Regions from separate parts of the Streptomyces sp. NPDC027189 genome, predicted to be linked through region 4. Evidence: riboswitches for the same ligand, from Rfam matches in the RefSeq annotation. Region 4 holds a riboswitch; each other region holds the start of a gene.
What was found. Region 4 has a riboswitch for cobalamin ahead of ACZ4RZ_RS08190 (cobalamin biosynthesis protein). Riboswitches for the same ligand answer to the same signal wherever they lie in the genome.

Region 1: another riboswitch for cobalamin. It lies ahead of metE (5-methyltetrahydropteroyltriglutamate--homocysteine S-methyltransferase); the one in region 4 lies ahead of ACZ4RZ_RS08190 (cobalamin biosynthesis protein).
Region 2: another riboswitch for cobalamin. It lies ahead of ACZ4RZ_RS37735 (prenyltransferase/squalene oxidase repeat-containing protein); the one in region 4 lies ahead of ACZ4RZ_RS08190 (cobalamin biosynthesis protein).
Region 3: another riboswitch for cobalamin. It lies ahead of ACZ4RZ_RS01050 (ribonucleoside-diphosphate reductase subunit alpha); the one in region 4 lies ahead of ACZ4RZ_RS08190 (cobalamin biosynthesis protein).

The regions. Positions count from the first base shown of each region.
Region 1 covers NZ_JBVHRI010000022.1:65,687-71,390, forward strand. Annotated here, with positions in the region: gene ACZ4RZ_RS37325 (alpha/beta fold hydrolase) at 1-793, shown strand, start outside; gene ACZ4RZ_RS37330 (class I SAM-dependent methyltransferase) at 851-1,507, shown strand; gene ACZ4RZ_RS37335 (cation efflux transmembrane domain-containing protein) at 1,537-2,139, shown strand; gene ACZ4RZ_RS37340 (hypothetical protein) at 2,161-2,466, shown strand; cobalamin riboswitch at 2,515-2,703, shown strand; gene metE (5-methyltetrahydropteroyltriglutamate--homocysteine S-methyltransferase) at 2,868-5,192, shown strand; gene ACZ4RZ_RS37350 (histidine phosphatase family protein) at 5,257-5,704, opposite strand, start outside.
Region 2 covers NZ_JBVHRI010000023.1:2,344-8,047, reverse strand. Annotated here, with positions in the region: partial or broken gene ACZ4RZ_RS37750 (PP2C family protein-serine/threonine phosphatase) at 1-272, shown strand, start outside; partial or broken gene ACZ4RZ_RS37745 (serine hydrolase domain-containing protein) at 368-733, shown strand; gene ACZ4RZ_RS37740 (phosphotransferase) at 727-1,389, opposite strand; cobalamin riboswitch at 1,465-1,619, shown strand; gene ACZ4RZ_RS37735 (prenyltransferase/squalene oxidase repeat-containing protein) at 1,714-2,946, shown strand; gene ACZ4RZ_RS37730 (SCO2322 family protein) at 2,943-3,590, shown strand; gene ACZ4RZ_RS37725 (energy-coupling factor transporter transmembrane component T) at 3,607-4,878, shown strand; gene ACZ4RZ_RS37720 (ABC transporter ATP-binding protein) at 4,875-5,704, shown strand, end outside.
Region 3 covers NZ_JBVHRI010000001.1:229,994-235,697, reverse strand. Annotated here, with positions in the region: gene ACZ4RZ_RS01055 (ribonucleotide-diphosphate reductase subunit beta) at 59-1,078, opposite strand; gene ACZ4RZ_RS01050 (ribonucleoside-diphosphate reductase subunit alpha) at 1,078-3,471, opposite strand; cobalamin riboswitch at 3,606-3,745, opposite strand; partial or broken gene ACZ4RZ_RS01045 (GNAT family N-acetyltransferase) at 3,808-4,072, opposite strand; gene mctP (monocarboxylate uptake permease MctP) at 4,493-5,704, opposite strand, start outside.
Region 4 covers NZ_JBVHRI010000003.1:75,972-81,675, forward strand. Annotated here, with positions in the region: gene ACZ4RZ_RS08165 (class II aldolase/adducin family protein) at 1-12, opposite strand, end outside; gene ACZ4RZ_RS08170 (lysozyme) at 209-958, shown strand; gene ACZ4RZ_RS08175 (inorganic phosphate transporter) at 1,137-2,378, shown strand; gene ACZ4RZ_RS08180 (hypothetical protein) at 2,391-2,612, shown strand; gene ACZ4RZ_RS08185 (DUF397 domain-containing protein) at 2,794-3,009, opposite strand; cobalamin riboswitch at 3,181-3,321, shown strand; gene ACZ4RZ_RS08190 (cobalamin biosynthesis protein) at 3,441-4,496, shown strand; gene ACZ4RZ_RS08195 (cobyric acid synthase) at 4,493-5,704, shown strand, end outside.

The DNA of each region.
Region 1 (5,704 bases), on a different contig from region 4:
GTCGCCGATCGTGCTTCTCCACGGCTTCCCCGAAACCCATCTGATGTGGCGCCACGTCGCCAGGGACCTCGCTGCCGAGCACACCGTCATCTGCCCCGACCTGCGCGGCTACGGGGACAGTGACAAGCCCGTGGACGACGGTCCCGACACCTATTCCAAGCGGACCATGGCCCGCGACATCGTCACCCTGGCGAGGAAGCTGGGACACGACCGCTTCGCTCTGGCCGGTCACGACCGCGGAGCCCTGGTGGCCTTCCGGGCGGGGTTGGACCACCCCGACGTGATCACTCACCTGGCGTGCCTCGACGTACTGCCCACGGTCGACATGTGGGAAGCGCTGCACGGCACGACCGCGGCCGTCGGCTTCCACCTTTACCTCATGGCCCAGCCGGCCGGCCTGCCCGAGCGGATGATCGCCGCCAGCGCGGACGCGTTCTTCGGTCATTTCCTCGATCTGTGGGCCAACGACCCCGAAGCCATTCCGAGCGAGATCCGCGGCGCCTACCTGCGGGCCTGCCGCAACGCGGTGCCCTCGATCGTCGCCGACTACCGCGCATCCGCCGGGATCGACGTCGAACACGACCAGGACGACCGCGCGGCCGGTAACAAGCTGACCATGCCGGTGACCGTCCTTCAGCAGGACTGGGGCGCCGCGCTCGGCTTTGAGGCCGCTTCCCTGTGGGGAGCGTGGGCGCCCGACCTGCGGCATGCCACAGTCTTGTGCGGCCACTTCATGGCCGAGGAGGCACCGACCGACATCGCCGCAGCACTGAGGGCCCTGCTGGCACGGTAGCGGCGAGGCGGCCCGGCTCCTGACTGGCATCCAGGCAGACGTGGGAATCGAGGAGTCATGGCAGACGATCTGGCCGAAGTCCAGCGTGTGCACTGGCAGGACACATACACCGCGCATCCGGGGATGTACGGTGAGCAGCCGTCCGCGCCCGCGGTCCACGCCTGCGGAGTGTTTCGTGCGGCAGGGGCGAGGGAGGTATGGGAGCTCGGTGCCGGCCACGGCCGCGACGCCCTCTACTTCGCGGGCGAAGGCTTCACCGTGCGGGCCACCGACTTCAGCGCCACCGGCCTTGACCAGCTCCGTGCAAGCGCCGAGGCCCAGGACGTCATGGGGCGAGTCACCACCGTCGTGGACGACGTCCGTGACCCGTTGCCTCTTCGGAACGCCTCGGTGGACGCGGTCTTCGCGCACATGCTGCTGTGCATGGCGCTGTCGACCGCGGAGATCCGCGCTCTCGTCGGCGAGGTCCGCCGCGTCCTGCGACCGGGCGGGGTGTTCGTCTACACCGTGCGGCACACCGGTGACGCCCACTACGGTGCCGGAACCGCTCACGGCGACGACACCTACGAGCACGGAGGCTTCGCCGTGCACTACTTCTCCCGCGACCTGGTCGACGCGCTCGCCGACGGGTGGACTCTGGAGGAGGTCTTCCCCTTCGAGGAAGGCGACCTGCCCCGTCGCCTGTGGCGTATCACCCAGACTTTGCCCCGTTGATCACCCAAGGGTTTGCGAAGATGCCCGTCATGGCCTCGAATTCTCCTGCGGCATCCGCGGGCACCGACCGCCTGCTGCGGAGGGGGTTCGCCCTCGAATGGGCCACCTTGGCCTGGAACGTCATCGGCATCGTCGTGCTCGCGTTCGCCGCAGTCGAGGCGCGCTCAGTGGCTCTGGCAGGCTTCGGCCTGGACTCCCTGATCGAGATCGGCGCCTCGACCGTGGTGATCTGGGAACTGTCGGGCACCGGCTTGGACCGGCAGCGCAAGGCCATGCGCTTGATCGGCGCGGGATTCGTTGCGCTGGCGCTCTACCTGCTGGTGCAGTCGACGTGGGTCCTGGCCACTGGTTTTCACGCCCGCCACAGCCCGGCAGGGATCACGTGGACCGCGGTCACCGCCGCGGTGATGTTCGCCCTGGCCTGGGGCAAGGCCCGCACCGGCGCGGCGATGGACAACCCGGTACTCAAGACCGAAGGCCGTGTCACCCTGATCGACGGTCTGCTGGCCACCGCCGTCCTGCTCGGCCTGGTCCTGAACTCGGCCCTCGGCCTCTGGTGGGCCGACCCGCTGGCCGGCTACGTCATCGTCTACTACGGGATCAAGGAAGCTCGCGCCGCCCTGACCCACTGAGCCGCTCCGGTCGATGGCGACGTGGGGGAGGCTGCGGGGCTCCTCGGCGCATGTCGCGGGCGCGGGTTCGACGCCTGGCTGCGCGGCCACGGCGCGGTCGCTCTGTACGGGCTGATGGACGACGCAGCCACCGCCGAGGTCGCCCGATGCGAGGTCTGGCAGTGGCCGCGCCACGGTGCCATCACCCGTGAAACGGTGACCAGGATCCTCAACGGCGAGACGGCTGCCCTGACCGAGGAGCACCTGGCGGAGCTGGCCCGCCGTGCCGCCTGTTCCGGCGCTGCCGCCCACACGCCGGGCGACGCGAAGTCGTCGTCCGGTAGGTGAATAGTGCTGCCCGAGGGGCGACCCGGCAGATAGGCTGGCCGACGCAGCTGGTTCGCCCTGCCCGCCAGGCAGGCGCGTCGCAAGAGGGAACCCGGTGGGAATCCGGGACTGCCCCGCAGCGGTGAGTGGGAACGACCGCCGTCATACGCACTGGACCTGGAAACCGGGTCTGGGAAGCGACGGCCAGTAGGGGCCTCGTACGACACGAGGCGTGCCCGCGAGTCCGAAGACCTGCCACTGCCCGTGCGTGCCCAACACGTACGGCATCTCGGTGACCTCGAGGGCGGGTCGACGGTAGGAGCGAGCACATGTCCATGGCGTGGCTCGCTGTCCTTGCCATCCCTTCGCGCCCTCGTCCCGTCCCGGGAACCCCATGACGAGTGCTCGCGAAGGAGAGTTCCGTGACAGCCAAGTCCGCAGCCGCGGCGGCCACGGCCACCGTGTACGGCTACCCCCGCCAGGGGGCGAACCGTGAACTGAAGAAGGCGATCGAGGGCTACTGGAAGGGCCGGGTCACCGCCGACGCCCTCCGGGAGACCGCGGCCGGTCTGCGCCGTGCCAACTGGCGGCAGCTCGCCGACGCGGGCATCCACGAGGTCCCGACCGGCGACTTCTCGTACTACGACCATGTGCTGGACACCAGCGTCATGCTGGGCGCGATCCCGGCCCGTCACCGCGCCGCCGTCGAGGCCGACCCGCTGGACGGCTACTTCGCGATGGCGCGCGGCACCCAGGAGGTGGCGCCGCTGGAGATGACCAAGTGGTTCGACACCAACTATCACTACCTGGTACCGGAGTTGGGCCCTGAAACGGTCTTCACGGCCCAATCGGCCAAGCAGGTCGGCGAGCTGAAGGAGGCTCTGGAGCTCGGCCTGGCCGCCCGTCCGGTCCTGGTCGGCCCGGTCACCTATCTCCTGCTGGCCAAGTCCGCCCCCGGCGTCGCGGCGGACTTCCGGCCGCTGACCCTGCTGAACCGGGTGCTCCCCGCGTACGCCGAAGTGCTGGCAGACCTGCGGGCGGCCGGCGCCGAGTGGGTCCAGCTCGACGAGCCCGCCCTCGTCCAGGACCGCACCCCGGCCGAACTGAACGCCGCCGCCCGCGCCTACCGTGAACTCGGCGCCCTCGCCGACCGGCCGAAACTCCTGGTCGCCTCCTACTTCGACCGGCTCGGCGAAGCCCTGCCCGTCCTGGTCAAGGCCCCGGTCGACGGCCTCGCCCTCGACTTCACCGGACCCGCCGCGGTCAACCTCGACGAGCTCGCGTCCGTCGGCGGCCTGCCCGGCAAGCGCCTGGTCGCGGGCGTCGTCGACGGCCGCAACGTCTGGATCAACGACCTCGGAAGGTCCCTGTCCACCCTCGGCACCCTCCTCGGCCTCGCCGACCGCGTGGACGTGGCCGCCTCGTGTTCCCTCCTGCACGTCCCCCTGGACGCCGCCGACGAACCCGGCCTGGACCCGCGGATCGCCCGCTGGCTGGCCTTCGCCCGTCAGAAGGCCATCGAGATCGCCGGCCTGGCCAGGGGCCTCACCGAGGGCACCAGCGCGATCGCCTCCCAACTCCGGGCTAACCAGGCCGACTTGGCATCCCGAGCCGGGTCGGCCCTCACTCACGATCCCGCCGTGCGCGCCCGGGCCGCGGCGATCACCGGCGGCGACGCCCGCCGCTCCCAGCCGTACTCCGAACGGGTCACGGCTCAGCGTGCCCGCCTACGCCTGCCTCTGCTGCCGACGACCACCATCGGCTCCTTCCCGCAGACCGGCGAACTGCGCACCGCCCGCGCGGACTTGAGGGCCGGGCGGATCGACGCGGCGGCATACGAACAGCGCATCGAGACCGAGATCCGCGAGGTCATCGCCTTCCAGGACAAGGCCGGCCTCGACGTCCTGGTCCACGGCGAGGCCGAACGCAGCGACATGGTCCAGTACTTCGCCGAACAGCTCACCGGCTACCTCGCCACCCGGCACGGCTGGGTCCAGTCCTACGGCACCCGCTACGTACGCCCGCCGATCCTGGCCGGCGACATCTCCCGCCCTGAGCCGATGACGGTGCGCTGGACGACGTACGCCCAGTCCCTCACCGACCGCCCGGTCAAGGGCATGCTCACCGGTCCGGTCACCATGCTCGCCTGGTCCTTCGTCCGCGACGACCAGCCGCTCGCCGACACCGCCCGCCAGGTCGCGCTGGCCCTGCGGGACGAGGTGGGCGACCTCGAGGCGGCCGGGACTTCGGTCATCCAGGTCGACGAGCCGGCGCTGCGCGAGACGCTCCCGCTGCGGGCGGCCGACCGGCCCGGCTACCTGGAGTGGGCCACGGAGGCGTTCCGCCTGACGACGTCCGGAGTGCGCCCGGACACCCAGATCCACACGCACATGTGCTACGCCGAGTTCGGCGACATCATCCAGGCCATCGACGACCTCGACGCCGACGTCATCAGTCTGGAGGCCGCCCGCTCCCACATGCAGGTCGCCGACGAACTCGCCGCGGCCGGATACCCGCGCGAGGTCGGCCCCGGCGTCTACGACATCCACGCACCGCGCATCCCCAGCACCGCCGAGACAACCACCTTGCTGTACAAGGGACTTGAGGCCATCCCGAGGGAACGACTCTGGGTCAATCCCGACTGCGGCCTGAAGACCCGCGGCTGGCCCGAGGTCCGCGCCTCCCTGGAGAACCTCGTCACCGCCGCCCGCCAGGTCCGCTCCACCCTGACCGGCGCCGAGTCCTGACATGCGAGGGGCCGTCGCGCGGGAACGCACGCACGGCGGCCCCTCGCCCCGGCTACTCCGCCCGCTACTCCGCTGCGGTCAACGGCCGCCCGCAGCGCAGATTCCACCGCCCCGACCGGCCGCTGAGCTCCGTCACACTCAGCGGGGCCACGTCGAGCCGCCAGAAGGTCTGCGCCGGGACCGCGAGCGCATGTACAAGGCCCGCCCGCACGACGGCGGGCTCGGCGACGGCGAGGATCCGCCCGTCGTGCCCGGACCACGACTCCAGCCAAGTCCCCACGCGGTCCACCAGATCCAGCACCGACTCACCGCCGTGCGGCGCCCCGGCCGGATCGGCCAGCCATTCGGCCATCTCCTCCGGCGCCGCCTGGGCGACCTCGTCCAGCGATCGGCCACGCCAACGCCCCACATCGAGATCCCGCAACTCCAGTACCACAGCGGCATCCAGGCCTAGGGCCTCGGCGGTGCCGCGGCACCGTTCCGACGGGGCGGTGAACAGCACCTGATGCGAC
Region 2 (5,704 bases), on a different contig from region 4:
GCCCCGACCCGCGCCAGTACCGCGTACGGCTCCAGCCCGGCGACCGGCTCCTCCTCTACACCGACGGCCTGACCGAGGCCCGCGACCCGGAGGGCGGCCCCTTCCCCCTCCTCGGCGAGGCCGCGATCGCCCTGCGCGAGCCGCTCCCCGACGAGGCCTTGCACACCCTGTACGCCCGCCTGATCGCCCACACCGGCTCGGCCCTCGCCGACGATCTCGCCCTGGTCCTGTGCCAGCCCGTGGAGACGACGCTCCCCGCGCGCGTGCCGTGAAGTCATGCGCCCGGCGCAGTACGGTCGCCCCCGGCCCGAGCTCCAGCGCGCGCTCGCGGCGGACGGATCGGTGCCCGGCCGATGATGTCGCGGCATCCACCGCCGACGACTGGCTGGCCTTCGCCCGCATGCTGCTCGCCGACGGCGCGGCGGGCAACCGTCGCCTCCTCTCCCCCGCCTCGGTACGGCAGATGACCACCAACCACCTCACCCCCGCCCAGCGCGAGATCGGGGCGCTGTTCATGGAGGGCCAGGGCTGGGGCTACGGCGCCCAGGTCGACATCGAACCCACCGACCCCTGGAACGTCCCGGGCCGCTGCGGCTGGACCGGCGGCACCGGCACGACGGCCCACATCGTCCAGTCGACCGGCACGGTCACCGTCCTGCTCACCCAGGTCGCCATGGAGAACCCGACGCCCACCCCGCTGATGCGGGACTTCTGGCGCCGTACCGCTCAGTGAAGCAGCGTCCGGATCAATTCCTTGGCGTCGCCAAGGAGTTGGACCTCGCGCACGCTCATCGTCGGATTGGCCGCCCGGCGCCGGCGCGCTTCGGCGAGACCGTCCTCCGTCACGCCGGGAGTGCCCTCGCCGAGCATCGCGGCCAGCGTCTCGCGCGCCACCTCCGCGTACGGCTCACCGCCGACGGCGACCTGGGCGAGGATCACGGCGGACATGCCCCAGTCCAGGCCGGGCGCGCCCTCCTCGGCGTTGGCCCAGTCGATGACCTTCGGGCCGTCCGGGGTGAGCATCACGTTGTCCGGGTGCAGGTCCAGGTGCAGCACGCGGACCGCCGGGTCCGCCGAGACCCGGGCGGGCAGCGCGTGCAGCCCGCGCAGCAGCCGGGCGAGGGTGACGCCCGCCTCCCGCGGGGAGAGCAGACCGGCGCCGAACGCCTCCAGCATGGTCGGCCCGGACAGCCGCTCCATCACCAGGTCGCCGCGGGTCGCCGCCCGCACGCCCGGCACCGGATAGCCGTGCCCGCGCACATGCTCCATCACCGCGGCCTCGGCCGTGGCGTCGCCCCACCCCTCCCGGTCCCGCCGCAGTACCCACGCATCGTCGATCTCATAGACGTCCGCCGAACGCCCCGAGCCGAGCAGTCTCCCCGTTCGCATGGGCCGACTTTAGGGCCTGTCCTCCGGATTGGCCCGGCATCCGCCTGGGCTCACAGGCGGCCCTCAGGCGCTTTGCTACGGCCCGGTAGAGTGAGCGCGTCGTCATCACACCCGTACGGGGAGAAGCCGGTGGAATTCCGGCGCTGACCCGCAACCGTGAGCCGCCCACCAGGGACGGTGAGCCGGATCGCCTCGGAAGGGAAGTGACCGGCTCGTGCCACCGGCAACCCGCCGCTGGCCGGCACCGTCGAGGGATACGGAGCCGGAGCCGCCCGGATGCTCCAGCGTGCGCCCGGTGCTGCCCGGCTCCCCGCAGGGAGAGTCATGATTGTTCGCCGCAGCGCCGCGGTACTGGCCGCCGCCGTCGTCATCGGTACGGCCGTCGCACCGGCAGCGTTCGCCGCCGACGCGTCCCCTTCTCCCTCCCAGGCGATCCCGTCCGGGCTGTACGGCTCCACCGACCCCACCTACGACGGTGTCTGGCGGCAGTCGCTCGCGCTGCTCGCCCAGCACACCGTGGGTGTCAAGCCCACCGGCAAGGCCGTCGACTGGCTGACCGGACAGCAGTGCGCGAACGGGGCGTTCGCTCCGTACCGCGCCGACGCCACCGCCAAGTGCGACGCCAAGACGATGGTCGACACGAACAGCACGGCCGCCGCCGTGCAGGCCCTCGCCGCGCTCGGCGGGCACGACGCCGAGACGGGCAAGGCCGTCGGCTGGCTGAAGTCCGTGCAGAACAAGGACGGCGGCTGGGGGTACACCGCGGGCGGGGCGAGCGACGCCAACTCGACGTCCGTGGTGATCGGGGCACTGACGGCCGTGGGCGAGAAGCCCGCCGATGTCGCCAAGGCAGGCAAGTCGCCGTACGACGCCCTGGTGGCTCTGTCCATCGCGTGCGGCTCGGACGGTGGCGGCGCGTTCGCCTACCAGCCCGACAAGAAGGGCAAGCTCGCGGCGAACGCGAACGCGGACGCGACGGCGGCGGGGGTGCTCGGCGCCCTGGGCAAGGGGTTCGTGGCGAAGGCCGGTGCGGCGTACGACCTTACGCAGTGCGCCACCACGGACTCGCCCGGACCGCAGGACGTGGCGCAGAACGGCGCCGACTATCTGGCCAAGTCGCTGAAGAAGACCCCCTACCTGAAGTCCGCTCTCGCCGGTGCCAAGGACCAGCCCGACTACGGCAACACGGCGGACGCGGTCGTGGCGCTGTCCGCCGCGGGCGCGACATCGTCGGCGAAGGAGCCCCTCGCCTGGCTGGAGAAGAACTCCGGCGCCTGGGCGGCGAAGGCAGGACCGGCCGCGTACGCCCAGCTGATCTTCGCCGCCCACGCGACCGGCACCGACCCTCGTCACTTCGGCGGCGCGGACCTCGTCAAGCAGCTCGGCGCGACCGGTCCGGCGACGAACGCGTCCGACTACTCGGCCGCCCCGAGCGACGAGAAGAAGAAGGACGACGACAAGGGGCTCGGTGTCTGGTGGATCGTCGGCGTCGGTCTCGTCGCCGGTATCGGCATCGGCTTCCTGATCAGCGGCCGCAACAAGAAGCAGCAGCTGTGAGCCGCCGTCGGACGTCCGCGCCGGTCCTGACCCTGGCCCTGCTGCTCCTCGTACTCGGCGGCGCGGGGCAGGCCCGTGCCGTCGGCTACCGCTACTGGTCCTTCTGGGACCTGACCGGCGGGAAGTGGACGTACGCGACACAGGGTCCGTCGACCGCGCGGCCGTCCGACGGCGACGTCGAGGGGTTCCGCTTCGCGGTGAGCGAGGACTCGCAGGACGCCACGAAGCCGCGCGGGGCGGCGGACTTCGCATCCCTATGCGCGAAGACGCCCGCCCAGCAGGGCAAGAAGCGCGTAGCCCTGGTCATCGACTTCGGCACGACGGCGGACGCGCCGTCCGGCGAGACGCCGCCGGCCCCGCGTACGGCGTGCGCCCGCGTCCCCTCCGACGCGACGACGGCCGACGCCCTCGCGTCGGTCGCCAAACCCCTCCGCTACGACACCAACGCCCTGCTGTGCGCCATCGCGGGCTACCCGCGCACCGGCTGCGGCGAACAAGTCTCCGCCACGAAGCCGACGGCCTCCGCCCGTCCCCGGGCGAAGGCCACCCACCACGGCCCATCCGTCGGCCTGCTCGCAGGCGCCGCCGCGGTGGCCCTGCTGGGCACGGCTGCCGTCTGGCAGGCGCGCCGCCGCCGGGGCTGACGCGGGGGTGGGAACGATGACGACGGACGACGACGAGCAGGCCGAGGCGGCCGCCACTGCCGAGGCTGCCGCTGTGCCCACCCGTCCCGCAGGGCGATGGGGGTCCCCCCTGCTCGAGCGAAGCCGAGAGCTTGGGGGAGGGTGGGCACAGCCTCCAGCGCCGGGTGCCGACCCAGCGGAGCGCCCGCTGCAACGCCGTACCCGCACGCCGCAGGCGACCCGCAGCAACGCCCTCCACCCGGGCGCCTGGTGGATCTGGGCCCTGGGCCTGGGAACCGCCGCCTCCCGCACCACGAACCCCCTCCTCCTGGCACTCCTCGTCGGCGTAGCCGGATACGTCGTGGCGGCGCGCCGGAACGAGGCACCCTGGGCCCGCTCCTACGGCGCATTCGTGAAGCTGGCGGCCGCCGTCCTCGGCATCCGGCTCGGCTTCGCCGTGTTCCTGGGATCCCCGATCCCGGGAACGCACCTCATCGTCACGCTCCCCGAAGTCCCCCTCCCCCACTGGGCCCAAGGCATCCGCATCGGTGGCCGCATCACCGCCGAGGGCCTGGTCTTCGCGCTGTACGACGGCCTGAAACTGGCCACGCTGCTCATCTGCGTGGGCGCGGCGAACGCCCTCGCCAACCCGGCGCGTCTGCTGAAGTCGCTGCCAGGAGCGCTGTACGAGGCGGGCGTCGCGGTGGTCGTCGCCCTGACCTTCGCCCCGAACCTGATCGCCGATGCACAGAGACTGCGCGCCGCCCGCAGGCTGCGCGGGCGCCCCGACCGGGGCCTGCGCGGCCTGCTGCATGTGGGACTCCCGGTCCTGGAGGGCGCGTTGGAGCGCTCGGTCGCCCTCGCGGCGGCGATGGACGCGCGCGGCTACGGCCGCACCGCCCAGGTCCCGCCCGCCGTCCGCCGCACCACCGCCGTACTGACGCTGGGCGGTCTGCTCGGCGTCTGCGCGGGCACGTACGGACTGCTGACCGCCGAGGGCGGCAGCTACGGCCTGCCGGTGCTGCTGGCCGGGCTGGCCGCGGCGCTCGGCGGCCTGTGGCTGGGCGGCCGCCGCTCGCTGCGGACGCGGTACCGGCCGGACGTGTGGGCCGCACGGGCGTGGCTGGTCGCGGGGTCGGGCGTGGCCGTGGCGACGCTGATGATCGTCGCCGCCTCGTACGATCCCGTGGCGCTGCGCCCGGGCGTCGTCCCCCTCGTGGCCCCCACCCTCCCGCTCTGGCCCGCGGCGGCGATCCTCCTCGGTCTCCTCCCGGCCTTCGTCGCCCCGATCCCCAAGGAGCCGTCATGATCCGCTTCGAGGATGTCTCCGTGACGTACGACGGTGCGGCCGAACCCACCGTCCGGGGCGTGGACTTCGAGGTGCCCGAGGGCGAACTGGTGCTGCTCGTGGGGCCCTCCGGGGTCGGCAAGTCGACGGTGCTGGGCGCGGTGAGCGGTCTCGTCCCGCACTTCACGGGCGGAACGCTGCGCGGCCGGGTCACGGTCGCCGGACGGGACACCCGCACCCACAAGCCGCGCGAACTCGCGGACGTGGTGGGCACGGTGGGCCAGGACCCGCTGTCCCACTTCGTGACCGACACCGTGGAGGACGAACTCGCGTACGGCATGGAGTCGTTGGGCCTCGCGCCGGACGTGATGCGCCGCCGGGTGGAGGAAACCCTGGACCTGCTGGGCCTGGCGGCGCTGCGCGACCGACCGATCGCCACGCTCTCCGGCGGTCAGCAGCAGCGGGTCGCCATCGGCTCGGTCCTCACCCCGCACCCGAAGGTCCTGGTCCTGGACGAGCCCACGTCCGCCCTGGACCCCGCCGCCGCGGAGGAGGTCCTCGCCGTCCTCCAGCGCCTCGTCCACGACCTCGGCACCACCGTCCTGATGGCCGAGCACCGTCTGGAACGCGTCATCCAGTACGCAGACCAGGTCGTCCTCCTCCCGTCCCCGGGCGCCGCACCGCTCCTCGGCACCCCCTCCGAGGTAATGGCCGTCTCCCCGGTGTACCCGCCGGTGGTGGACCTGGGCCGCCTCGCCGGCTGGTCCCCCCTCCCCCTGACGGTGCGCGACGCACGGCGGAGGGCGGGGGCGTTGCGGAAGCGGTTGGCCGAGGTAGCAGGCACAGC
Region 3 (5,704 bases), on a different contig from region 4:
ACGCGAGACGCGAGACGCCGGGCCGCGTGCGCGGCCCGGCATCAAACCTGAGGTGTCGTCAGAAGTCCTCGTCGAGGTCGACGGTTCCTTCCACGGCGACCTGGTACGCCGACGGCCGCCGCTCGAAGAAGTTGGTCAGCTCCTGGACGCCCTGCAACTCCATGAAGGAGAACGGGTTCTCGGAGCCGTAGACCGGTGCCAGGCCTAGGCGTACCAGGCGCTGGTCGGCGACGCACTCCAGGTACTGGCGCATCGAGTCGGTGTTCATGCCGGGCAAGCCCTCGCCGCAGAGATCGCGACCGAACTGGAGTTCAGCCTCGACTGCTTCCTTGATCATGTCGGTGATCTGTCGGCCGAGTTCCTCGTCGAAGAGGTCGGGCTCTTCCTTCCGTACGGTGTCGACGAACGCGAACGCCGCGTCCATGTGGCAGCTTTCATCACGGAAAACCCAGTTGGTGCCGGTCGCCAGGCCGTGCAGCAGACCCCGGCTGCGGAACCAGTAGACGTACGCGAAGGCCCCGTAGAAGAAGAGCCCCTCGATGCACGCGGCGAAGCAGATCAGGTTGAGCAGGAAGCGGCGGCGGTCGGCCTTCGTCTCCAGCCGGTCCAGCTTCTCCACCGAGTCCATCCACTTGAAGCAGAACTCGGCCTTCTCACGGATGGAGGGGATGTTCTCGACGGCGGCGAAGGCGGCGGCGCGGTCCTCCGGGTCGGGGAGGTAGGTGTCGAGCAGCGTCAAGTAGAACTGGACGTGCACGGCCTCCTCGAAGAGCTGTCGCGACAGGTACAGCCGCGCCTCGGGGGAGTTGATGTGCTTGTACAGCGTCAGCACCAGGTTGTTCGCCACGATCGAGTCGCCCGTCGCGAAGAACGCGACCAGTCGGCCGATCATGTGCTGCTCGCCCTGCGACAGCTTCGCGAGGTCGGCGACGTCCGAGTGGAGGTCGACCTCCTCGACGGTCCAGGTGTTCTTGATGGCGTCCCGGTAGCGCTCGTAGAAGTCCGGGTAGCGCATGGGGCGGAGGGTGAGTTCGAAGCCCGGGTCGAGGAGGTTCTTCTCGGTGTTCGGGGGGGTCATTACTGGCACGCCTCGCAGGACTCGGGGTTCTCAAGGGAGCAGGCGACGGCGTCGGGCTCGGCCACCTGCTGGACGGGGATGGTCTTCTCGGGCCGGCCCTGCGCCTGGGCGGCGCGGGCGATGCGCGTCGCGGGGCGCGAGCGCAGGTAGTACGTCGTCTTCAGGCCCGACTTCCAGGCGTACGCGTACATCGAGGAGAGCTTGCCGATGGTCGGCGTCTCCAGGAACAGGTTCAGCGACTGGGCCTGGTCCAGGAACGGGGTCCGGGCGGCGGCCATGTCGATGAGGCCGCGCTGCGGGATCTCCCACGCCGTGCGGTAGAGGTCGCGGACGTCCTGCGGCACCCAAGTGAAACCCTGCACCGAGCCGTTGGACTCGCGCAGAGCCTCCCGGGTCTGCGCGTCCCACACGCCGAGCTTCTTCAGCTCGTCCACCAGGTAGGAGTTGACCTGGAGGAACTCTCCGGAGAGCGTCTCGCGCTTGAAGAGGTTCGACACCTGTGGCTCGATGCACTCGTACACGCCCGCGATGGACGCGATCGTCGCGGTGGGCGCGATGGCGAGGAGGAGAGAGTTGCGCATGCCTACGGCGGCGATGCGTTCCCGCAGGGCCGCCCAGCGCTCCGGCCAGGTCAGCTCCACGTCGAAGTGGTCGGGGTGGAGGACACCGCGGGCCGTACGGGTCTTCTCCCAGGCCGGGAGCGGGCCGTTGCGCTCGGCGAGGCCGGCCGAGGCCTCGTACGAGGCGAGCATGATGCGTTCGGCGATGCGCGTGGAGAGGGCCTTCGCTTCGGGGGAGTCGAAGGGCAGGCGGAGCTTGAAGAAGACGTCCTGGAGGCCCATCGCGCCGAGGCCCACCGGGCGCCACTTGGCGTTGGAGCGGCCCGCCTGCTCGGTCGGGTAGAAGTTGATGTCGACGACCCGGTCCAGGAAGGTGACGGCCGTGCGGACCGTCTCGTCCAGGCGCTCCCAGTCGATGTCGCCGCTCGTCGTGTCGACGAAGGCGCCCAGGTTCACCGAGCCGAGGTTGCAGACCGCCGTCTCGCCGTCGTCCGTGACCTCCAGGATCTCGGTGCACAGGTTCGAGGAGTGGACGGTGTGGCCCGGCTCCGCCGTCTGGTTGGCGGTGCGGTTGGCGGCGTCCTTGAAGGTCATCCAGCCGTTGCCGGTCTGCGCGAGGGTGCGCATCATGCGGCCGTACAAGTCGCGGGCCGGAATGGTCTTCTTGGCGAGGCCGCTCTCCTCGGCCTTGCGGTAGGCCGCGTCGAATTCGTCGCCCCACAGGTCGACCAGTTCCGGCACGTCGGAGGGGGAGAACAGGGACCAGATCCCGTTCTCGTTGACCCGGCGCATGAACTCGTCCGGGATCCAGTGGGCGAGGTTCAGATTGTGCGTACGCCGGGCGTCCTCACCGGTGTTGTCGCGCAGCTCCAGGAACTCCTCGATGTCGGAGTGCCAGGTCTCCAGGTAGACCGCGGCGGCGCCCTTGCGCCGGCCGCCCTGGTTCACCGCGGCGACCGAGGCGTCGAGGGTCTTCAGGAACGGGACGATGCCGTTGGAGTGCCCGTTCGTGCCGCGGATGAGGGAGCCGCGGGAACGGATCCGGCTGTACGACAGGCCGATGCCGCCCGCGTGCTTCGAGAGGCGCGCGACCTGGTGGTAGCGGTCGTAGATGGAGTCCAGCTCGTCCAGCGGGGAGTCGAGGAGGTAGCAGGACGACATCTGCGGGTGCCGTGTACCGGAGTTGAAGAGCGTGGGGGAGGAGGGGAGGTAGTCCAGGCGGCTCATGAGCCGGTAGAGGGACGCGACTTCGTCCACGGATCGGGTGGTGTCGTCCTCGGCGAGGCCGGACGCCACCCGGAGCATGAAGTGCTGGGGCGTCTCGATGACCTTGCGGGTGATCGGGTGCCGGAGCAGGTAGCGGCTGTGCAGGGTGCGCAGGCCGAAGTAGCCGAAGCGGTCGTCGGCGTGCACGTCGATCAGTTCGTTCAGGCGGGCCGTGTGCAGCCGTACGAACTCCGCCGTGCGGTCGGCGATCAGCCCCTCGCGGTGGCCGGTGGCGATGGACTCGGAGAAGGATCGCACGCCCTGTGAGGCGGCCTCCGCCGCGATGCTGATCGTCAGCAGGCGGGCGGCGAGGCGGGAGTACGCCGGGTCCTCGGAGATGAGGCCGGCGGCGGCCTCGGTGGCCAGTTCGCGCAGCTCCGCGTCGTCCGCGCGGGCGGACCGGCCGCGCAGCGCGGCGGCGGCGACCCGGCCGGGGTCGGCGTCCGGGAGGTCGGCGGTGAGGTCGGTCAGGGTACGCAGCAGCGTGGTACCGGGACCGTCCGTCTCCACCGGGGCCTGCTTCGCGGAAACGGAAGCTGAAGCCGGGTCGGCTGGCGCGATGGTCACTTGGGGCTCTCCCTCGCTCGGCACGGGGCCTGTTGGGGAGGAGCGGGGCACACGGGGGCGCTTCTGGGCAGCGGCGCACCGCGTCCACCGGCCCATTCCGCGAGGCCCGGACGTCGTCGGCGCCCGGGCCGGGTGGCCGGGGCGCGCTGTCGACAGGTCCTCGGACTGAAACGCGTACGCGGCCACGCGGGGCATGAACACGTACAAGTACACCGTTGCGGGACAGTTCCGGATTCGCACCGGATTCCCCTGCGGCGACAGCGAGCATGAGCATACATCTTGTGCCGGGCTGCGGGAGCACCCCCACATGTTGTGTCGCGTCGGCGTCCGGGAGTGCTACGGAGTGTGCTGGAGCGTCAACTCGTAGGTGATCGGCAGGATGTCGTCGATGTCCGGGATGGGGTTCCAGTCGCGCTTCCGTGGCGCGTGCGCGGTCGACGCGGGCGCGGACGAGGGCTTCGCCTGTGCCCCTGCCGCGGTCCTCGGTCGCGACCGCGAGCGTGCGGATCTCGGCCTCGCCCTGGCGGGCCATGTCGGCCATGGGGCCGCCTTGCGGGACGAAGGTCACGCCGCCGAGTACGCGGTCGTGGGCCACCGCGATCTCGGAGACGGCCTGCTCGACCTCGTGCCGGACGGGCACGGCGACGGGCCGCCGGATTCTGTCCGGCGGCCCGTCTTGCGGTGTCTGCGGCTGCGTGCGTCTGCGCCTGCCGCCGGCGGGTGGGGCGGGGCCGTGCCGGTCCGTGCGCCCCGTCGCCTGTGGCAGATCGCTTGGCTTTCATGGCTCTGCCTGTTGGCAACCACGCAAGCGACGGGCCATGTGATGTACCGGCACGGCCCCTTCCGTGCGTGGGCGACTGCGGGTGCGTGCCGGCTCAGCTGCGGGCATGCGCGCCGGCGGCCCACCCGCGCTTCCCCACTGCGGGCCATCGTGCTGCTGGGGCGGCACGGGTGCGCCAACCGGCACTCTGCGAGCACCGGTTGGCGCACCCACCCCGACGGCATCCTCGGCTGCGGGTGCCTAGTGAGTCGCCCCAGCCGTGGCCGGGGGCAGTTCCGTCTGTACCCCGGGGTCGCCCGCGTCCGCCGTGTAGTCCTCGGGGGACGTCTCGTCGACGCCCTCGGGGGCCTTGAACGCCCGGAAGGCGAAGGTGAGGACGACGGTCACCACGACGTTGAGCGCGAACGCTGTGAGGCCGATGTAGCCGATCTCCCCGATCCCGGGGATCTCCTTCGCGCTGCCGCCGAAGTGCTTCTGCGTCGGGGAGGCGACCCCGTACGCCGCGAACGTGCCGTAGAGCATGCCGACGGCCCAGCCCACGAGCAGCGCCCAGCGGTGGAACCACCGGGTGAACAGGCCGCCGACCAGGGCCGGGAAGGTCTGCAGGATCCAAATGCCGCCGAGGAGCTGGAAGTTGATCGCGACCGTCTTGTCCATGGTGAGGACGAAGACCAGCGCACCGACCTTCACCAGGAGCGAGACCAGCTTGGAGACCTTGGTCTCCTGCTGGGGAGTCGCGTCGGGCTTGATGAAGTCCTTGTAGATGTTGCGCGTGAAGAGGTTCGCGGCCGCGATGGACATGATGGCCGCGGGGACCAGCGCTCCGATGCCGATGGCGGCGAAGGCCACGCCCGCGAACCAGTCCGGGAACATGGTCTCGAAGAGCTGCGGGATGGCGAGCTGGCCGTTCGTGACCTTCACTCCGGCCGCGATCGCCATGAACCCGAGCAGGGCGAGCAGGCCCAGCATCAGCGAGTACAGGGGGAGGATCGTGGTGTTGCGGCGGATCACCTCACGGCTGCGGCTCGACAGCGTCGCCGTGATCGAGTGCGGGTACATGAAGAGCGCCAGTGCCGAGCCAAGGGCGAGGGTGGCGTACGTCCACTGGCCCGCTTCGGCGGGGACGATTCCGCCCGCGCCCGCCGCCGTGTACTTGTCGCTCGCCGCCTTGAAGATCTCGTCGAACCCGCCCAGCTTGATCGGGATGTAGATGATGGCCACCGCGATCACGATGTAGATCAGGGTGTCCTTCACGAACGCGATCAGGGCCGGGGCGCGCAGGCCGGAGGAGTAGGTGTACGCGGCCAGTACGCCGAAGGCGATGAGGAGCGGGAGGTCCTTCACGAACCAGTTCGTGTTGTCGCCGCCGCCCACGCCCATCACGTCCAGGACGGCCTGGATACCGACCAGCTGGAGCGCGATGTACGGCATGGTGGCCAGGATGCCGGTGAC
Region 4 (5,704 bases):
CTGCTCAGCCATGCCGCGATCCTGCCAGGCACGGACGTCAATACACCGTAGGCCAGGGCACTTTAGGGCGGAACCCGTGCGTCCGTAAGGTCGCATATGGGCATACATACCCCTCTGTCGGCGATTGGCTGGCGATCGATGAGCATGCGCTGATCTTCCAGTAACCTCTGGGGGATTTGTCGTGCACGTCGCCATTCCGGGGGGAAATATGGCCCGTGATCACAAACCATTCCGTCGCCGTGTCCGCGTCATCGCGGCAACGGCCATCGTGGGGGCGCTCACCGCGGGTGGGACCGCCCTCGTCGCGGTTCCGGCCTCCGCGGCGAGCAAGCCCAAAGGGCACGACGTCTCCTCGCACCAGAAGAACGTCGACTGGCAAAGCGCGAAAGCAAAGGGCGCCCGGTTCGTCTACGTCAAGGCGACCGAGTCCCACACGTACCGCAATCCGTACTTCAGCCGGCAGTACAACGGCGCGCGCAACGCGGGCATCCTCCGCGGCGCCTATCACTTCGCGGTGCCGAACAAGTCGTCCGGCACCGCCCAGGCCGCGTACTTCGTGCGCAACGGCGGCGCCTGGCACTCGGACGGCTGGACGCTGCCGCCCGCGCTGGACATCGAGTACAACCCGTACGGCAAGCGCAAGTGCTACGGCCTGAGCAAGGCCAGGATGGTGAGCTGGATCAAGGCGTTCAGCAACGAGGTCAAGCGGGAGACCGGCCGACGTCCGGTGATCTACACGACCACGCACTGGTGGAACAACTGCACCGGCGGCAGTCGCGCCTTCGCCGCGAACCACGCCCTGTGGCTCGCCCGCTACGACTCGGCGGACGCGGGTGCACTGCCCGCCGGCTGGTCGTACTGGACGTTCTGGCAGTACGCCAACCGCGGCAGCCTGCCGGGTGACCAGAATCTCTTCAACGGGTCCATGACCTCGCTCAAGAGGCTCGCGCGGGGCTAGAGGCTGATAGCGGAGCCCGATATTCCGCCCTTGTTCGAGACGCCGGGCCGCCCCTCCGTCAAAAACGGAGGGGCGGCCCACCGCTTGAGACACCCCACGGCCCGCCCCAGTTCATCTTCCGTTCACTCAGGTTGCCTACGGTCCACCTGCCACTGACGTCAAAGAGAAGCCTGGGTAAATGGAACACATCACGCTCCTCCTCGGAATCGTGATCGTCACCGCTCTCGTGTTCGATTTCACGAACGGTTTCCACGACACTGCCAACGCGATGGCGACGACCATCTCGACCGGCGCTCTGAAGCCCAAGACGGCGGTGGCCATGTCCGCCGTGCTGAACCTCGTCGGTGCGTTCCTCTCCGTCGAGGTCGCCAAGACGATCTCCGGCGGGATGATCAACGAAGAGGGCATCCGCACCGAAGTGATCTTCGCGGCGCTCGTCGGCGCCATCCTCTGGAATCTGCTGACCTGGCTCCTGGGTCTGCCCTCCAGCTCCTCCCACGCACTCTTCGGCGGCCTGATCGGCGCCGCGGTCATGTCGGCCGGCTGGTCGTCCGTGAACGGCTCGACCGTTGTCACCAAGGTGCTGATCCCCGCGGTCGCCGCGCCCATCGTGGCCGGACTCGCCGCGATGCTGGCCACCCGGCTGACGTACAGGATCGGCAACCGCGCCGAAGAGAAGGCGACCGCCAAGGGCTACCGCGCCGGCCAGATCGCCTCCGCCGGCCTGGTCTCGCTGGCGCACGGCACGAACGACGCCCAGAAGACGATGGGCATCATCACCCTGGCCCTGGTCACCGGCGGCGTCCTCGCCCCGGGCTCGAACCCTCCCACCTGGGTCATCGTCTCGGCCGGTACGGCCATCGCGCTCGGCACCTACCTGGGCGGCTGGCGCATCATCCGCACCATGGGCAAGGGTCTGACGGACCTCGCGCCGCAGCAGGGCTTCGCCGCCCAGACCAGTGCCGCGACCGCCATCCTGGCCTCCTCGCACATCGGCTTCTCCCTCTCCACCACCCAGGTCTGCTCCGGCGCCGTGATGGGCTCCGGCCTCGGCCGCAAGGGCGGTGTCGTCCGCTGGTCGACCGCGACCCGGATGTTCGTCGCGTGGGGTCTGACACTGCCGGCCGCCGGTCTGGCCGGTGCCTCCGCCGAGTTCCTCACCAAGCAGGGCACGTGGGGCATCGTCGCCACGGGCGTGCTGCTCGTCGCGGGCGCCGGGGTCATCTGGACTCTCTCCCGCCGCCAGCCGGTCACCGTCGACAACGTGAACGACGTCGCCGCCGAGCCCGCGGGCGTCGTCACCACGGCGATCGCCGCGGTCACCCCGCCGCCGGCCGGTTCGATGGCCACGGCCGACACCGACCTGAAGACCACCATCCCGGCCCCGGACGCGGAGCCCACCCGCCCGGCCACGGTGTAAGGAAAGAACAGCATGAACATCGACTGGGCAGCCCTCGCCTCCGTCTTCGGAGTCAGCCTCCTCACCACCGTGGCCCTCGTCGGCCTCTTCACCCTCGGCATCGTCGGCCTCTCGAAGCGAGAGTCGGCGTCGGCCCAGGGCGGCTCCGCCGCTCTCGCGGTCACCGGCGCCTACGCCTGCTTCGCGGCGTGCGCGGCGGCGGTGGCGTACGGGATCTTCATCATCGTGGCCTGACGCCCGCGCACCCTCGCCGAGTGCCCTGCCGGACCTCCCTCACGGGAGCGACCGGCAGGGCACTCGCATGTCCGGATACGGCCACTTCCGAGGGCATGCCCCGGCAGTCTCCCCAGGCCTCACTCGGTCGCGTACATCACCGGACCTTCCCTCTCGTCACCAGAGCCCCAGAACGACTACGTCACGGAACCGATATCCGGCGCCGCGCACCGGGAGCGCCGAGCACGTACAAAAACGCCTGCCACTGGGGTCGGGAGAAGACGACACGTCCCCCGCGCCGGTTCCACGAGTCGCGGACCAGCACCGCGTTCCCGGAGACCGCCACTTCGACGCACTCGTCGTCCCCACTGTGGCTGCTGGTGTGCCAGCGCAGCACGGACGGGTTCCTGTGGCCCACACCGACCCCCTCCTGCCCGAGAGCAGGCGCCCCCCGCGCTGGACCGCTCGCCCCTTGTCGCAAACCAGTCCAGGAAAGCCTGATTTGACCGCCTAGGGGAAAACCGGCCCGCTGGTCGGCCCTGTGGGCCTCAGCACACTCTCCCCTCGCAGGTCAACAGCAAGTTGACGGGTCTTCCGACCCCGTGGTGGACTGCCCGAGCCAAGTACGGCGACATGAGAGGAAGCCGGTGCGAGTCCGGCGCGGTCCCGCCACTGTCACCGGGGAAGTAAGTCCCCGGGAGCCAGGAACTCTCACCGCCGGTCTCGTCGAACCAGGGCGTGGACACCCTGAGTGAGGACATATCGCCATGCGCGGCTGCCCAAGTTCTGTGCGAACGACGCGAACTACGCGAACGACAGTTGTGCCCGACCTGACGGTCGGCTGAAGCGGTGCGTGCCGATCGCGTCTTCGCGTACGGCGCCGCCGCCGGCCTTCTCGGTGACCTGCTGCTCGGCGACCCTCGCCGGGGGCATCCGGTCGCCGCGTTCGGGCGGGCCGCGGGAGCCGTGGAGCGGGTGCTGTGGCGGGACCACCGCGGGTGGGGCGCGCTGCACACCGCCGTGTGCGTGGGCGGTGCCACCGGGCTCGCGGCGCTGGCCCGTCATTCCGTACGCCGGTCCCGTACCGCCTCCATCGCACTGACCGCCGCCGCCACTTGGGCCGTCGTCGGAGGGACCTCCCTCGGGCGCGAGGCGCGCGCGATCGGCGACGCGCTCGCGGTCGGCGATGCCGAGGTGGCCCGGGAGCGGCTGCCCCATCTGTGCGGGCGTGATCCGCAGGCACTGGACAGCGACGGCATCGCGCGAGCGGTCGTCGAGTCCGTCGCCGAGAACACCTCCGATGCCGTGGTGGGCGCCTTGGTGTGGGGGGCCCTCGGCGGTGTGCCGGGGCTCGTCGCCTTTCGTGCCGTGAACACGCTCGACGCCATGGTCGGGCACAAGTCCCCCAAGTACCGGCGGTACGGGTGGGCTTCCGCGCGGCTCGACGATGTCGCGGGCTGGCCGGGGGCGCGCTTGACCGCCGTGCTCACCACCGTCGCGGGACGCGACCCGCGCGGGGCCGTGCGCGCCTGGCGCGCGGACGCGCACAAGCATCCGAGTCCCAACGCGGGGCCCGTGGAGGCGTCGTTCGCGGGGGCGCTCGGGGTACGGCTCGGGGGGACCCTCTCGTACGGGGGACGGCTTGAGCACCGGCCCGTGCTCAACGGGGAGGGCCGAGCTGTTGCGGTGCGCGACATCGAACGGGCCGTGCGGTTGTCGCGACGGGTGAGCTGGCTGGCGCTGGGGGCGAGCGCGGCGGGGGCTCTGCTGTGGGGTCGGGTGACAAGGCACCCGGCGCTACGGGCTGTGCCCACCCTCCCCCAAGCTCTCGGCTTCGCTCGACCAGGAGGGACCCCCAACGCCCTGCGGAACGACTGCCCACAGCGTTGGAGGACGACATCATGACGGGTCGTGGACTGCTCATCGCCGGAACCACCTCCGACGCCGGCAAGAGCGTCGTGACCGCCGGGGTCTGCCGGTGGCTGGTGCGGCAGGGCGTCAAGGTCGCGCCGTTCAAGGCGCAGAACATGTCGCTGAATTCGTTCGTGACGCGCGAGGGCGCCGAGATCGGGCGCGCGCAGGCCATGCAGGCGCAGGCCGCGCGCGTGGAGCCCACCGCGCTCATGAATCCCGTACTCCTCAAGCCGGGGAGCGACCGGAGCAGTCAGGTCGTCCTCATGGGCAAGCCCGTGGGGGAGCTCTCGGCGCGCGGCTACCACGGAGGGCGGCAGGAGCAACTCCTCGGGACCGTGCTGGACTGCCTCGCCGAGTTGCGGGGCACGTATGACGCGGTGATCTGCGAGGGGGCCGGCAGTCCTGCCGAGATCAATCTGCGGCGTACCGACATCGTGAACATGGGGATCGCCAGGAATGCCCGGCTCCCTGTGCTCGTCGTCGGCGACATCGACCGCGGGGGCGTGTTCGCCTCGTTCTTCGGAACGGTCGCGCTGCTGTCGCCCGAGGACCAGGAGCTCGTCGCCGGGTTCCTCGTCAACAAGTTCCGCGGGGACGTCTCCCTGCTGGAGCCCGGACTCGAGATGCTGCACGGCCTCACCGGGCGGCGCTCGTACGGCGTCCTGCCCTTCCGGCACGGCCTCGGCATCGACGAGGAGGACGGGCTGCGGCTCGCTTTTAGATCAAACACAGTGCTGCGCGGGGCGGTCCGGGAGTCGGAGGTCACCTCCCCCGTCGGCGAGGACATCCTCCGGGTCGCGGTCTGCGCGATCCCGCTCATGTCCAACTTCACGGACGTGGACGCGCTGGCCGCCGAGCCGGGTGTCGTCGTGCGGTTCGTGGACCGGGCCGAGGAGCTGGCCGACGCGGACCTCGTCGTCATACCGGGAACCCGGGGGACGGTGCAGGCGCTGGAGTGGCTGCGAGAGCGCGGACTGGCGGACGCAATCGCGCGCAGAGCCGCCGAGGGACGGCCCGTACTGGGCATCTGCGGTGGCTTCCAGGTGCTCGGCGAGCACATCGACGACGAGGTCGAAAGCCGCCGAGGCCAGGTGGACGGCCTCGGACTCCTCCCCGTGCGCGTGCGGTTCGCGCGCGAGAAGACCCTCACCCGGCCCGTCGGCGAGGCGCTCGGCGAGCGCGTCGAGGGATACGAGATC